Parashewanella spongiae: one gene and its partner. The protein of the gene in region 2 interacts with the protein of the main gene of each other region in a pairwise test. Links are inferred from orthologs where the notes say so. Each region holds a gene or a part of one and is shown on either strand. Other genes may lie near its edges. The genes, in order: recR and recO.

What was found.
Region 1: the proteins of recO (region 2) and recR interact in binary tests that used the Escherichia coli proteins (3 or more experiments, as listed by UniProt). The link is inferred for Parashewanella spongiae from one-to-one orthologs.

What each region holds. Positions count from the first base shown.
Region 1 is NZ_CP037952.1:1,729,839-1,737,010, reverse strand. What follows is about bases 1,668-4,476. They hold recR (recombination mediator RecR), read right to left. Parts: upstream 3,468-4,476; coding sequence 2,868-3,467; downstream 1,668-2,867. Other genes in these bases: dnaX (DNA polymerase III subunit gamma/tau), read right to left, coding at 3,875-4,476; E2I05_RS06675 (YbaB/EbfC family nucleoid-associated protein), read right to left, coding at 3,470-3,802; astB (N-succinylarginine dihydrolase), read left to right, coding at 1,668-2,784. In the rest of the region: topA (type I DNA topoisomerase), read right to left, coding at 1-1,118; more of astB, read left to right, coding at 1,450-1,667; more of dnaX, read right to left, coding at 4,477-6,259; apt (adenine phosphoribosyltransferase), read right to left, coding at 6,756-7,172. UniProt on the Escherichia coli protein: May play a role in DNA repair. It seems to be involved in an RecBC-independent recombinational process of DNA repair. It may act with RecF and RecO.
Region 2 is NZ_CP037952.1:1,398,767-1,406,117, reverse strand. Bases 1,866-4,853 are described here. They hold recO (DNA repair protein RecO), read right to left. Parts: upstream 3,712-4,853; coding sequence 3,019-3,711; downstream 1,866-3,018. Other genes in these bases: rnc (ribonuclease III), read right to left, coding at 4,762-4,853; era (GTPase Era), read right to left, coding at 3,758-4,765; E2I05_RS05325 (DUF2785 domain-containing protein), read left to right, coding at 2,400-3,026; E2I05_RS05330 (hypothetical protein), read left to right, coding at 2,094-2,360; E2I05_RS05335 (MbnH family di-heme enzyme), read left to right, coding at 1,866-2,046. Outside these bases: E2I05_RS05340 (MbnP family copper-binding protein), read left to right, coding at 32-853; more of E2I05_RS05335, read left to right, coding at 850-1,865; more of rnc, read right to left, coding at 4,854-5,442; lepB (signal peptidase I), read right to left, coding at 5,444-6,355; lepA (translation elongation factor 4), read right to left, coding at 6,621-7,351. UniProt on the Escherichia coli protein: Involved in DNA repair and RecF pathway recombination.

The DNA of each region.
Region 1 (7,172 bases), 330 kb from region 2 along the record:
GCTTCTTGTGCCCCCTGTTTGCTGCCATACCTTATTGCCTGCTCTGGTAAATACGCTTGGCCAAATTCTTTGCCAATCATTTCACGAGCACTGTCAACGGCTTCTTTACTTAAATTGGTTGAGTCAGTTCGCATATAAGTAATATGACCAGCTTCATATAAGCGTTGAGCCAACATCATGGTTTTCTTAACGCCAAAACCTAAACGTGTACTGGCTGCTTGTTGCAAAGTAGAAGTAATATATGGCGCTGAAGGCTTACTTTTTGTGCCTTTAGTCTCGCGAGCTATAACGCTATATTGCGTTGAAGACAATGCATCTACAGCAACTTGAGCTTCTGCTTGAGTTACAGGCTTAAAAGCTGAACCTCGAAACTTTGTCACTTCAAGCTTCAATGATTCATTCGATCTCGTATGAAGATCAGCAAATACGTCCCAGTATTCTTCTGGCACAAAAGCTTTGATTTCTGCTTCTCGTTCAACAACAAGACGTACTGCAACGGATTGAACTCGACCAGCTGACAAACCACGTGCTACTTTTTTCCATAGCAATGGTGACACCATAAAACCAACCACTCGGTCTAAAAATCGACGTGCTTGTTGAGCATTAACCATGTTGGTATCCAGCTCAGATGGCTTACTAAAAGCATCTTGGATTGCGGTCTTAGTGATTTCGTTAAAAACAACACGTTGGTAACGCGACTCATCTCCACCTATGACTTGTTGAAGGTGCCATGCAATCGCCTCTCCTTCTCTATCCAAATCCGTTGCGAGATAGACATGATCAGCTGATTCAGCCAAAGTCTGTAGCTCTTTAACAACTTTTTCTTTGCCTTGTAGGATTTGATACTTCGCTTTCCAGCCACGATCAGGGTCAACGCCCATACGAGCCACTAGAGCTTTCTTATCACGCTCACTCTTATACTTAGCTTTTTCTTCAGGAGCCATTTTACGGACTTCTGCAGCTGTTTTAGTGGAGCTACTGCTTCCTTTAGCAGAGGAAGATGTTGGTAGATCTCGAATATGTCCCACACTCGACTTAACAATAAAGTCCTTACCAAGATACTTATTAATCGTCTTGGCTTTAGCCGGTGATTCGACAATAACTAGCGATTTTCCCATAGTTTGATATACGCCAAAATGCTGGTGAAGATAAATTGGCTCCATATATAGAGGGTTGTGGCTTCAGTTTCAAGTCACAATCCAAGATAATAGAGTCAGCCAGTCACTTTTTAAGCAAAAGCTTATAAAGTTCAAAAAATAATATTGCGCTATTAAAACCTAATATCTCAGTATTTACCATCTTAGTCATAATAGTTATGCAATTATTACCCTATTTATGTAGATGTTACAAATTTGACTACTTGAGATGCCATTTAGCTTATGTATACTGGCCGACATCTCAATACCCTATTTGAGCTTAATCAGATATCTCATCTTAGAAGGATATGTAATGAAGCATTTTGAAGCGAATTTTGACGGGCTAGTTGGCCCGACTCACAACTACGCTGGTTTGTCTTTTGGTAATGTTGCCTCGTTTAATAATGCTGCTCAAGCCTCAAACCCAAAAGCCGCCGCGAAACAAGGCTTAAAAAAAGCCAAGTCTCTGGCAGAGATGGGAATGGTTCAAGGAATGTTAGCTCCGCAAGAACGCCCAGATCTGACAACACTTCGTCGTATCGGTTTTACCGGTACAGATGCACAAGTTTTAAAAAGTGCGCACGAGCAAGCACCACTTTTACTCAATGCTTGTTGTAGTGCTTCCAGCATGTGGACAGCCAACGCAGCTACTATTTCCCCAAGTGCTGACACGAGAGATAAAAAAATTCATTTCACTCCAGCAAACTTAGTGGATAAATTACATCGCAGTATCGAACCTATCACTACAGGTCTAATCCTTCAATCTACGTTCAGTGATCCAAACCATTTTCATCATCATGGACATTTACCTGAACACGCCAGCTTTGGCGATGAAGGCGCGGCAAACCACACAAGAATGTGTGCACAATACGGCGAGTCTGGTGTTGAGCTTTTCGTTTACGGTCAAGAAGCAACGAATCCTAACGCTCCTCGTCCAGCTAAATTTCCTGCCCGTCAAACACTCGAAGCCTCTCGTGCAGTAGCACGTTTACACCAATTGAATGACAGTAATACTGTATTTATTCAACAAAACCCAGATGTTATTGATCAAGGTGTATTCCACAATGATGTCATTGCGGTTGGAAATCAAAATGTACTCTTCTATCATGAGCAAGCTTTTGTTGACACTCAAAATAAACTCGATGAAATCCAAAGCAAACTCAATACTGAATCACATTTTATCGAAGTACCAACTAACAAAGTTTCTATTAACGATGCCGTTAAAAGCTACTTGTTTAATACTCAAGTAATCACCTTACCGTCAGGTGAGATGGCCATTATTGCACCGACAGATTGCCAAGAGAATCCTGCAGTGTTTGCTTATTTAAATGAGCTCGTTACTCTTGAGACTCCAATTAAGAAAGTCTTTTATTTCGACGTGAAGCAAAGTATGCAAAATGGCGGTGGCCCAGCTTGTTTACGTTTACGTGTTGCCATGAACCAGCATGAATTAAGTGCTGTCAATCAACATACACTAATGAATGACCAGTTATTTTCTACATTGAACCAATGGGTTGATAAGCACTATCGCGACCGACTAACCACGAAAGACTTAGCTGACCCTCAATTATTGATTGAATCTCGTACTGCACTTGATGAATTAACTCAGATAATGAAGCTTGGAAGTGTTTATCAGTTCCAACGTTAATTTTTAATTTTCACTATAAAACCAAAAAAAACCAGAAATAATCGCATATTTCTGGTTTTTTTATGAGGTGAATCTTAAGTAAATTAAATAGGTACTCGCCCATTAAATGACAACGCAAGCGTTGTACTATCAACATATTCTAATTCACCACCTACTGGCACCCCATGAGCTATTCGGCTCACTTTTATATTATGTCTTGAAGCCATATCAGCAATGAAATGAGCGGTTGCATCCCCTTCAACAGTTGGGTTTGTCGCTAAAATTAATTCACTAATATCGCCTGATTTTAAATGATCTTCCAGCAATGACAGCCCAAGCTCTTCAGGGCCAACACCATCAAGTGGTGATAAGTGTCCTAAAAGGACAAAATATCGACCTGAAAAATGTCCACCTGCTTCAACAGCTAATACATCCGCAGACGTTTCAACGACACAAATAGTGGCTGAATTTCCACGTTTATTACTTGCGCAAATCGGACATAACTCTTCTTCAGTAAACGTACGACACGACTTGCAATGTCCAACATTACTCATCGCCTGTGCCAGTGTTTCTGCTAGTTGCAATCCTGGTTTACGATTACGTTCTAGCAGCTGAAACGCCATGCGTTGGGCAGATTTCGGTCCAACACCCGGCAAGCAACGCAGAGAGTGGATCAGCTCGTCAACAAGCGGACTAAATTTCATCATTAAAACGGCATCTTCATACCAGGTGGTAATTGCATACCGCCAGTGACGTCAGCCATTCTGCTCTTTTGGTTTTCTTCAACACGGCGAGCAGCGTCGTTGCATGCTGCAGCAATCAAGTCTTCCAGCATGTCTTTGTCGTCTTCCATTAAGCTTGGATCGATTTCAACTTTACGCACATTGTGATTGCCAGTCATAGTAACTTTAACCATACCTGCACCCGACTCACCAGTGATTTCCATACGCGCGATTTCTTCTTGCGCTTTAGCCATCTTGTCTTGCATCATTTGGGCCTGTTTCATCAGGTTACCCATACCGCCTTTACCACCAAACATAGTTTTTTCTCTTTAATATAAAAAGTTGATACCAATTTTACTTAAGTTTTGTCGTTAAATAAACCAAGATACTTAAGTAGAGACAAACTCTAGATTCTTTATAGCCTGACCTTTTAAACTCAAGTTAGCTGGAGGAAAGGCTACAGTGTCCATATTTAAACTTGCCCCCATATTATCCATCAGCCATTGTATACTCGGATCGTTTCTTAATTTTAATTCTGTATCCTGTAGCAGTTCTTTCTGAAAACGCTGGCGAACTTCTAATGGTGTCTCTCTGTGTTTATCAAGTCCAAACTCAATATTCACTGTAATAGGCTTATCAAAATTTTTGCTTAATGCTGCTTCTAGCTGCTTAATAGCAATATCTGCTGACAAATGCTTTTGATCGGGCTTTAGCAATAAGGGTAAAGGTTCTGAAAACTCTCGACATACTGAGTTTACAGCCAATTGCCTAATTCGGCCTCCACAATCAAGTTCTGACATTAATTTATACCAGTATAAATCAGTAGCGTCACCAGTGAGTGAAGAAGGTGCACTAGGGGTTAAACTTTCTTGTGATTGAACAATGTCAACTGAAAGTTGTTCACTTTTCACAGGAATGCTTGTTGATTGTACCGACTGAGCGACTTCATTTTCATCTGTTACATTGCTTGTTTCTATCTTTTGTTCAACAGGCGTAGACGATACTTCCCATGGTGGTGTTTCAACAACTTGATCTGCAAGCTCTGCACTATCATGATTATCACTCACACCTAAGGGAGCCGAGTTCGAATCGGTTTGCTTGGCATCGTCTCGCCGCGCAAACGGCTTGCGCTCAGCGACCGATTTAGGCTTTTTTGCCCCACCTTCCTTATCTTTTTCTTCCGCCGATAAGTCAGACAGCAATGCATCTCTAGATGCTAGTACAGCTTCGAGAGGGTCAATATCAACCGTTTGAGTAGCAGAAACAACGGTATCTGCAATAGCTTGAGGAGCTCTGTTGTTTTGCTCTGTGCTATTCGAAACTTCATAGTTTATAGGTTCTGGTGATTCCGTACTCTGCAAATCAAGGTTAACGGCTTCAGGCACATCAAAATCTGGTGGAGGAATATCATTAAAGCCCTGACTTTGTGCTTGGCTGAGCAAAACAGCTTGTTCAGCTTCTAATGCTGACACATCATTTTCTTTGTCAACTTCAGTTGAAACAGTTTCAGTTGTAACTTTCGTTATCTCACTGCTCTGACTCAGTGCTTTTTTCACTGCGGGATCTTCAACCTCCACGTTTGTATTGGCTTCAACAACGACGTCAACTGCTTTAGTTTCTACTTGTGGTGTAACTAGAACACTGGCAACCGATTGTTGTGGATTCTCAGATTTTTTCCATTTCGTAATGGGTGTTTCTGGTACAAATGCAATGGCTCGGAGTAATGCCATTTCCAATCCAGATTTTGGATCTGGCGCATAAGCAAGATCTTTTCTTCCACTCACTAAAATCTGATAGTAAAGCTGTACTTGCTCTGGTGATAATTGTTCAGCGAAAGCTTTAATTTGATCGGCATATAATGACAACTGCGCCGCAGCAGGTGCGAATTGTGTCAATGTAATTTGATGCAGCAATTCGAGTAGACTACGTAACACTTCTTCCGGCTCCGCACCAAACTCTATCACTTTAGTACAGGCAGGCATTAACTCTGCGACATTACCTGTGGTAAGTGCGCTGAATAAACCAATGACATGATGTTCGTCAATACTGCCAAGCATCGTTTGCACTTGGTTGAGCATGACTTCGCCTGCACCAAAAGCAATAGCTTGATCGGTCAAACTCAACGCGTCACGCATACTGCCATTGGCTGATTTTGCAAGAAGCGTCAGTGCTTGTGATTCAAACTTCATTTGCTCTTGTTCAAGAACAAAATCTAGCTGTTTTGCGATATCTTCTTGAGTCAAGCTCTTCAGATTAAACTGTAAGCAGCGCGATAAAACAGTAACAGGAAGTTTTTGAGGATCGGTTGTCGCAAGTAAGAATTTTACGTGCTCTGGTGGTTCTTCAAGTGTTTTTAACAGCGCATTAAAACTACTACGAGAAAGCATGTGTACTTCATCGATTAAATACACTTTATAGCGTCCACGTGTGGGACGATATTGAACGTTATCTAAGATTTCTCGAGTGTCATCAACTTTAGTGCGTGATGCAGCGTCAACTTCAATAAGATCAACAAAACGGCCTTGGGCAATTTCCACACAGCTCGAACAAGTGCCACAAGGTGTTGCAGTTATGCCCTTCTCGCAGTTTAAACCTTTTGCAAAAAGTCGAGCTAAACTGGTTTTACCTACGCCACGTGTGCCAGTAAATAAATACGCATGATGAAGACGTTGTTGAGTTAATGCATTGGTTAATGCATGAAGAACATGAGATTGGCCTACGACCTGTTCGAAAGTGGCAGGCCGCCATTTTCTGGCTAACACCTGATATGACATGAAACTCCCTAATTTAGCCTCTGATATTCAGGCTGGCTCCTGTGTTGCGCGAATTTAATCACCATATCATGCAACTAGTTCGTAAACCAGATAGCGATAAAGCAAGAGTATCAAATGAGGATATTACGTACATTATCAGTTCATTTGATACTCGAGTTAAGCCGTGAAAGTAGCTTATCCAATTACAGTAACAAATCTTTCACTCAGTAAAAGCTAAAGGGTTTCAGTGCAAGGTACAAGCTCGAAGTACTATATTCCCTACGGCCGCAATACAAAACTGGCGTCCAACGCAGTAATGGAACCCTTTAGCCTTGCCCTTCAGGAGCTTGTCTGTGCTCACTTTGGTTTATAAATAATACATCTCAAAATTGTCTTGACGTAGCAATGTAATAACGACAATTTTGTATGTCGGTAACAACTATGCCTTCATCAATTTCGATTGCACTTTGAGCACATACATAGCTCTGAGTTGAGAATTTAATTACTGTAATTGGTATTACTCGCCTTCGAATTCACACAGAGTGAGGACATCTAAACCAAGTGCTTTCAAACGTGCTTCGCCGCCTAAGTCTGGTAAGTTAATCACAAACGCTGCATGGCTTACATCACCTTTTAAACGACGGATTAGCTTAACTGTCGCATCAATGGTGCCACCTGTTGCCAATAAATCATCGATAACTAAAACCTTGTCACCTTCAACGATAGCGTCAGTATGGATTTCTAACGTATCTTTTCCATATTCTAGTTCATAATCTTCAGAGATGGTTTCACGGGGCAGTTTTCCTGGCTTACGTACAGGTACAAAACCCACACCCAACTCTAATGCCAATGGAGCACCAAACAAGAAGCCACGGGCTTCGGTGCCAACCACTTTAGTGAATCCCATAGACTTATATTGCTCTACTAATAGAGA
Region 2 (7,351 bases):
CATTCATAATAAATACAAAAAGGCTTTAAATATGCTTTGTTGCTTTGGGGGTTCATCAGCTTTTCGTCTAAGACCTCATTATCTTTTTTTTAACTTCTTTGTGATTTTTTGCTCCTTGTTGCTGAGTTCTTGCAAACAAACTGGATCTACTCTAAAAGTCAGGCTGATGTGGGATCAAACTCCAATCAGTTGCGCAAGCATTTTACCCATTGAAAGTAAGTGGACACTTAACCAAATTCAGTTCTACCTGAGTGAGTTCAAAAACAACGGCCAAAGCTTACCTTTAATATCAAAAAATAATCATCACCAACAGTCATCAATTGCTCTGATCGGCAGCCCATGCAACGGAGAGAAAAACACTCAAAACGCAAATTGGAATCTATATTTCAACAATGAGATTGAGGAAGGAACATTCAGCTTTACGTTAGGCGTGCCTTTTAAAATTAATCACCTCAATCCACTTAAACAATCAGCTCCATTAAACCAAAGTGATATGTTTTGGACGTGGCAACAAGGGCATAAATTTTTAAGAATTGATCTTGGTAAAGGAACAAAAGATCCAAAAACATACTATCAAACAGGCTGGCAATTTCACCTTGGTTCTACAGGGTGTAAAGCCGAAAGTATATTGCGTTCACCTAAAACTCCATGTCGATACCCTAACCAAATCCATTTTAGTTTTGATTATCAGAATCAATCTTCTCTGGTGTTTAACCTCAAACCACTTTTAGCGCCAATACTCACCAATCCAGAAATGAGTAGAACTTCTTGTATGTCGAATATGACCTCAAATACCTGTCGCCAATTAGTTAGCTCGCTACAGTTGGATGAAGGGGTATGGCAACTCAAATGAACTCTTTAAACTCCAAATTTAAGCTAGTCTGTTCTCTTAGTTTTCTTTTTATATTGCTAGGTTGCCAGCCAGACAAAGCTTCAAAAGAAACGACTCAAGAAGCTTATGCTTGGGAAATTCCAGACGGATTCCCTAAACCTGCAGTACCGAAAGCAAACCCCATGTCTGATGCAAAGGTAGAGTTAGGACGCTTCCTTTTTTATGATAAGTCCCTTTCAGCTAATCAAAAACAAAGCTGTGCAACTTGTCATATACAATCATTAGCTTTTGCTGAACCTAAAGTCACATCAACAGGAAGTACTGGCCAACATCATCGACGTAATTCTCCTGCATTGGTGAATATTGCATATAATAAAACCCTAACTTGGTCACATGATGGGATTACAACACTCGAACGACAAATTTTACTGCCTATCTTTGGTGATAATCCAATAGAGCTTGGTGTGAGTGGAAATGAACAGATGGTATTAAGTCGTTTTAAACGAGCCCCATACCCCAAACTTTTCGACGCCGCATTTGCGAGCCAAAATGTAAAACCGACATTCACCAATATCACCCAAGCATTATCAAGCTTTGTTCGAAGTTTAATTTCTTTAGACACAAAGTTTGATAAATACGCCTATCAGCAACAAGATGAAGCATTAACGCCGGATGAATTAGTAGGGATGAACTTATTTTTTTCAGAGCGACTAGAATGTCATCATTGTCATGGTGGGTTCAACTTTACTCAATCCACCACTCATGAAAAACAACCTCTAGATAGACGACCGTTTCATAATACTGGTCTTTATTATACCGAGCGTCCCGATTTTGTATTAACTCAACTTGATCAACAAGGTGTCAGTAAAGGTTATCCTCAAGTAGATACTGGATTAGCCGAAGTAAGTGGCAACTTTTTAGATGATGGGAGGTTTAGAGCGCCAACTCTTAGGAACATTGCTTTAACTGCGCCATACATGCACGACGGCAGCATTGCCACTCTTGAAGAAGTCATTGATGTATATGCTGCAGGTGGACGTAATATTACTTCCGGAAAATATCCGGGTGATGGAAGGCTGCATCCGCTCAAAAGTCCTTTTGTGAAAGGTTTTGAATTAACTAAGAAAGAAAAAGAACAACTTATTGAGTTTCTTCATACACTCACTGACCTAAATTTTATACAAAATCCTAAACATAAAAACCCATGGCACTAATGGACTTATAAGACTACAACGTTTTCAATAATGATAAGGACAATCGAATGAAAATAACTTTTGGGGTATTACTCATAACCCTATTGTTCAGCACAGTAACACAAAGTAAAGAGGTTATTAATGCAAATTCGGCAAGTGAAAAATGCGATAATAACAATGCCTTCGTCAACGAGCTTATAGCGCTTAAAAAGAAAAACTTCGAATTAAAAAATAATGATAAGAAACAAAAATTATCTATATTTTTACTCAATTGCTTAGCCAGTCCAAAACCCCAAATTAGAGATGGGGTTGCTTACTCAGCACTAAGCCAGTGATTAAGAGCCGATGAAATCAACAAATCAACTCAACTGGATATGTTTAATTTCCTCATTAATACGTTAAGCTCAGAAGTCAATGATTCACATGGTGTTTATAAATCTTTTTCTGCATTAGTACTTGCTGAGGTTGTTCGCGTAGACCGTAAGTCACCTTACCTAACTGCAGAACAAAGATTGCTTGCTGTTAAAACAGCCGTCCAGTATTTAAATAGTATCAATGATTATCGAGGTTTTGATGACACTGTAGGTTGGCGGCATGCTATCGCACACGGCGCTGACTTGATGTTACAACTCATGCTGAATCAGCAAGTAGAAAAGAACAGCCTAGACGAAATGCTCACTGCGTTGGCTAACCAAATCACACCACAAAATGGGCACTTCTATATTTACGGTGAGCCTGAACGAATTGCACGGCCTATTATTTATACCTTTTTAAGACAACAACACACACTTGCTGAATGGGACTTTTTTATTGCTAAAATCAGTAACCCTGAACCCTATCGAAATTGGAATCATGTATTCAAAAGCCAGCAAAGTTTAGCAAAATTACATAACACCAAAAGCTTTTTATTTTCGCTGTATGCCAATATCAAAAATAGTAAAAACGAGACATTAAAAAAGATGGTTCCAGCGATAGAAGCCGCTATGAAAAGAATTAACTAGCTGGTTTATTGCGTGATGTTAAAAACAATTGTCGACTCAATAGTGTTTTTTGCCCAAGTAAAGGTTTCAACATCTCCCTCATTAGAAATTTAAGCTCTTTAAAGTGAGCAGGTTGGATGTTGTTTTCTCGTAAAGCTATTAAGCTTTGACCTGAAAAGCTGCTTTCAATTTTAGTGTTTAAGCAAGGACTAAAGCCTTGCTCGGAAATAAACCGATAATAAATATCTTCTTCGAAAGGATCTCTATTTTCATCAAACTGCAAGCTTGGCATTGCACCTAACTCTTGCAATAAATGATATTCAAAAAGACGCAATTGGCTCTGACAAAATTCAGAAGCCATTTGTAACAAGGTTCGATGATAAATCTGAAATAACTCTGTTGCATCATGATGAATCGACAAAACGCGCACAGTCAGCTCATTAAGATACATGCCTGAATATAAGGCTTGGCCTGATAGTGGGACTGCTGGAGCAGCGGCCTCGATCTGCCCCAATGTTTTTAGTTCTGAACGACCGGAAAGCGTAAATATAAGCGGTTGAAATGGCTGTAGTACAGATTTAATTGAACGTTTGCCACTACCTAAGCGAGCTACGGCATCCACTCTGCCCTTTCCATCGACTAGCAAGTTAACTAAAGCTTTCGATTCTTGAAAAGGACGGTGATGTAAAACGTAACCTCGCTCCATTGGCGTTATTTCCTAGTTGTTTTGCAGCCTATGCTGATAGAATTTGTTATTCTTCACCGTAACCTAAGCTACGGAGAGCGCGTTCATCATCAGCCCATCCAGATTTTACCTTTACCCAAACTTCTAGGAATACTTTATTATCAAATAGAGTTTCCATATCCAATCGAGCCTGAGTCGCAATCGTGCGAATGCGTTCGCCTTTATTGCCAATGACCATACGCTTCTGGCCTTTTCGCTCCACAAGAATGAGCGCATTGATGTGGTAAACACCATTTTCCATGAGCTTAAATTGCTCGATTTCAACGGTAGCATCATACGGCAGCTCGTCACCCAAAAATCGCATCAATTTCTCGCGTACAATCTCTGAAGCCATAAACCGTTGAGAACGATCGGTCACATAATCTTCAGGAAAGAAGTGAGGACAAGCTGGTAGTGCTTCATTAGCAAGCTCTAAAATACGTTCAACATTGGTGCCGTTTTTAGCTGAAATAGGCAATATTTCATCAAATTTTGCTTTAGTTGCGATTTGTTCAAGATACGGAAACAGAGCTTCTTTATCTGTAATATAATCAACTTTATTAATAGCTAGCACGATTTTACGGTCGAGCGCTTCTGCACCACGTGTAAGCTTTTGCAAGACCATTTCATCATCTGCGGTCCAGTTCATTCCATCAACCACAAACACTACCATGCAAACGTCAGCTAACGAACTCGATGCGGCTCGGTTCATCAATCGATTAATCGCACGACGTTCTTCAATATGTAGCCCCGGAGTATCAACAAAAACCGTTTGTCTCGGCCCATCAGTATGAATGCCCATAATACGATGACGTGTGGTTTGCGGCTTTTTAGACGTAATACTGATTTTCTGATCCAGTAAACGATTCAACAAAGTTGATTTACCTACATTAGGACGACCAACAATGGCGACCATTCCACAAAAAGTTTCGTCATACTGTACCGCTTGTGGAGAGGTTTTATTTATACTGGCTAGTAGTTCATCGAGGCTAGGTTCTACAGCTGAGGTTTCTGACGATTTTTGGTTACTACTCATTTAGCTAACAGCTCCAACATTTGAGCCGCAGCATTTTGTTCTGCTTTACGGCGAGATCCGCCAACTCCGATAACGGGTTGACCGACTTTTTCTATTTTACATTCAACAGTGAATGTTTGATCGTGTGCTTCACCCTTAATTTTCTTGACCCTATAGTCTGGGAGTGGCTTTTTAAGCCCTTGAAGATGTTCTTGAAGCAAGGTTTTAGGATCTTTTTGATTTACATTTGGCAGTATCTCTTTCAAACGCACTGCGTACCAGTCTAAAAGTAGTTGCCTGATAGTTTCGAGATCTGAGTCTAAATAAATGGCACCTATAATAGCTTCCACAGCGTCCGCTAGAATTGACTCTCTGCGAAAGCCACCGCTTTTCAGTTCGCCTGGGCCCAAATGCAAATACTCACCCAATCCGAACTCTTGACCTATCACAGCCAATGTATCGCCACGAACAAGCGTTGCTCGCATCCGGCTCATGTCACCTTCTGTTGCCTTAGGAAACTGATGATATAAAGCATCAGAAATCACAATAGATAAAATTGAATCACCTAAAAACTCAAGCCGCTCATTATGCTTGTGGCTAGCACTTCTATGAGTCAAAGCTTGGGTTAACAGTTTATCATTCTTAAATTTGTACCCTAAAGTACGTAACAAACGATCGTTATTTTTCCACGATTTCATACTACACAATTCCGCCTACGCGATTAAATCGAACACCTGTTGGTATCCAAGTCGGCAATAAATCAGCTTCCGTGCGCTCAAATTCAAAACTTATCCAAATTGCTACTGCTTTACCCACTAAATTAGCTTCAGGAACAAATCCCCAAAAACGGCTATCAAGGCTATTATCTCGGTTATCGCCCATCATGAAATACTGGCCTTCAGGTACAACAAACTCATAAGACTTAGTTCCAGCTTGTCTAAGGTAGGCCTGAGTCATTTCACGGCGCGATGGGTTAATCAGGATATCATGATTAACATCACCCAACTGCTCTTCATAACGCAACATCGCTACACCGTCTTGGTTAAATTCACCACGGTTGAGTTCATCAGTATGGACTACTTCAGCCTTCGGGCAATCGGATTTATCAACACAAGCTTTAACAATTGAAAGGTGTTTATTACGATAAATAATTTTATCACCTGGCAAACCAATCACTCGTTTAATGTAATCAACTTTTGGATCTACTGGATATTTAAATACAACGACATCACCACGTTTTGGCTTACCTGTTTCAACAAGTTGGCTTCGCCATACAGGATCTTTTAAGCCATAACTGAATTTTTCAACCAAGATAAAATCTCCAACCAGCAAGGTTGGCATCATCGAACCGGAAGGGATTTGAAAAGGTTCATAAATAAACGAACGCAAAACCAGAACAAAGGCTATTACCGGAAAAATAGAATGTGCTGTTTCCACTACCGCAGGTTCACGAAGGATTTTTTCTTTCGCGTCATCATCTAAGCTTTGCTTCGTTTCAGCCAATGCTAAAGCTTGTTTACGTTTTGGTGCGAATGCGAATGCATCTATGGCCCAAATAATACCGGACACTAGAGTAATAATCACAAGAATTAGTGAAAAATAAGCTGCCATCGTATTTTTTACTCCTGGCTGTTAATTACAATATTTAATAAATTGAACATTTTATTTATACATACTGTGGATGTTCATTATCAACGAAGGTTCAAAAACAAATGTAACTAAGTATGAGTATAACAAAAACTTAGTCGCTGTTAGGTTTTGATTAAATAACAAGAACCGCCGCTAAAATATTTGCTTTAAAACTTTATCGACTCTCTAAATGCTAAAGCGCCACAAAATGCGGCGCTTTACAACTCAATAAAGTCAACTTCTGCGTTTACTCATTCAGTTTTAACACAGCTAAGAAGGCTTCTTGTGGCACTTCGACATTACCCACTTGCTTCATGCGTTTCTTACCATCTTTCTGTTTTTGTAGTAGCTTCTTCTTACGAGAAACATCACCACCGTAACACTTTGCAGTTACGTCTTTACGCAGTGCTTTAACGGTAGAGCGTGCAATAATTTGGCTACCAATAGCAGCTTGAATGGCAATATCAAACATTTGCCTTGGGATCAACTCTTTCATCTTATCCACAAGAGCCAAGCCTTTGTGACGAATGTTCGTTCTGTGAATAATCATAGCAAGAGCGTCAACGCGATCGCCATTGATGAGTACATCTAAACGCACCATGTCTGCGGCTTCAAAACGGACAAAATTATATTCAAGCGACGCGTAGCCACGGCTGGTTGATTTTAATCTGTCGAAGAAATCCATCACAACTTCTGCCATAGGAATTTCGTAAGTAATCGCAACTTGATTACCGTGATAAACCATATTTTTTTGTACGCCACGTTTCTCAATGCAAAGTGTAATAACGTTGCCTAAATATTCTTTAGGCACAAGAATATTAGCTTCAACGATAGGTTCACGAATTTCTGCAATATTATTAATCGGTGGCAGATCGGACGGATTGTCGACATAAACAACTTCACCATTGTTTTGTTCAACTTCATAGACAACTGTTGGTGCTGTAGTGATCAAATCAAGATTGTATTCACGTTCTAAAC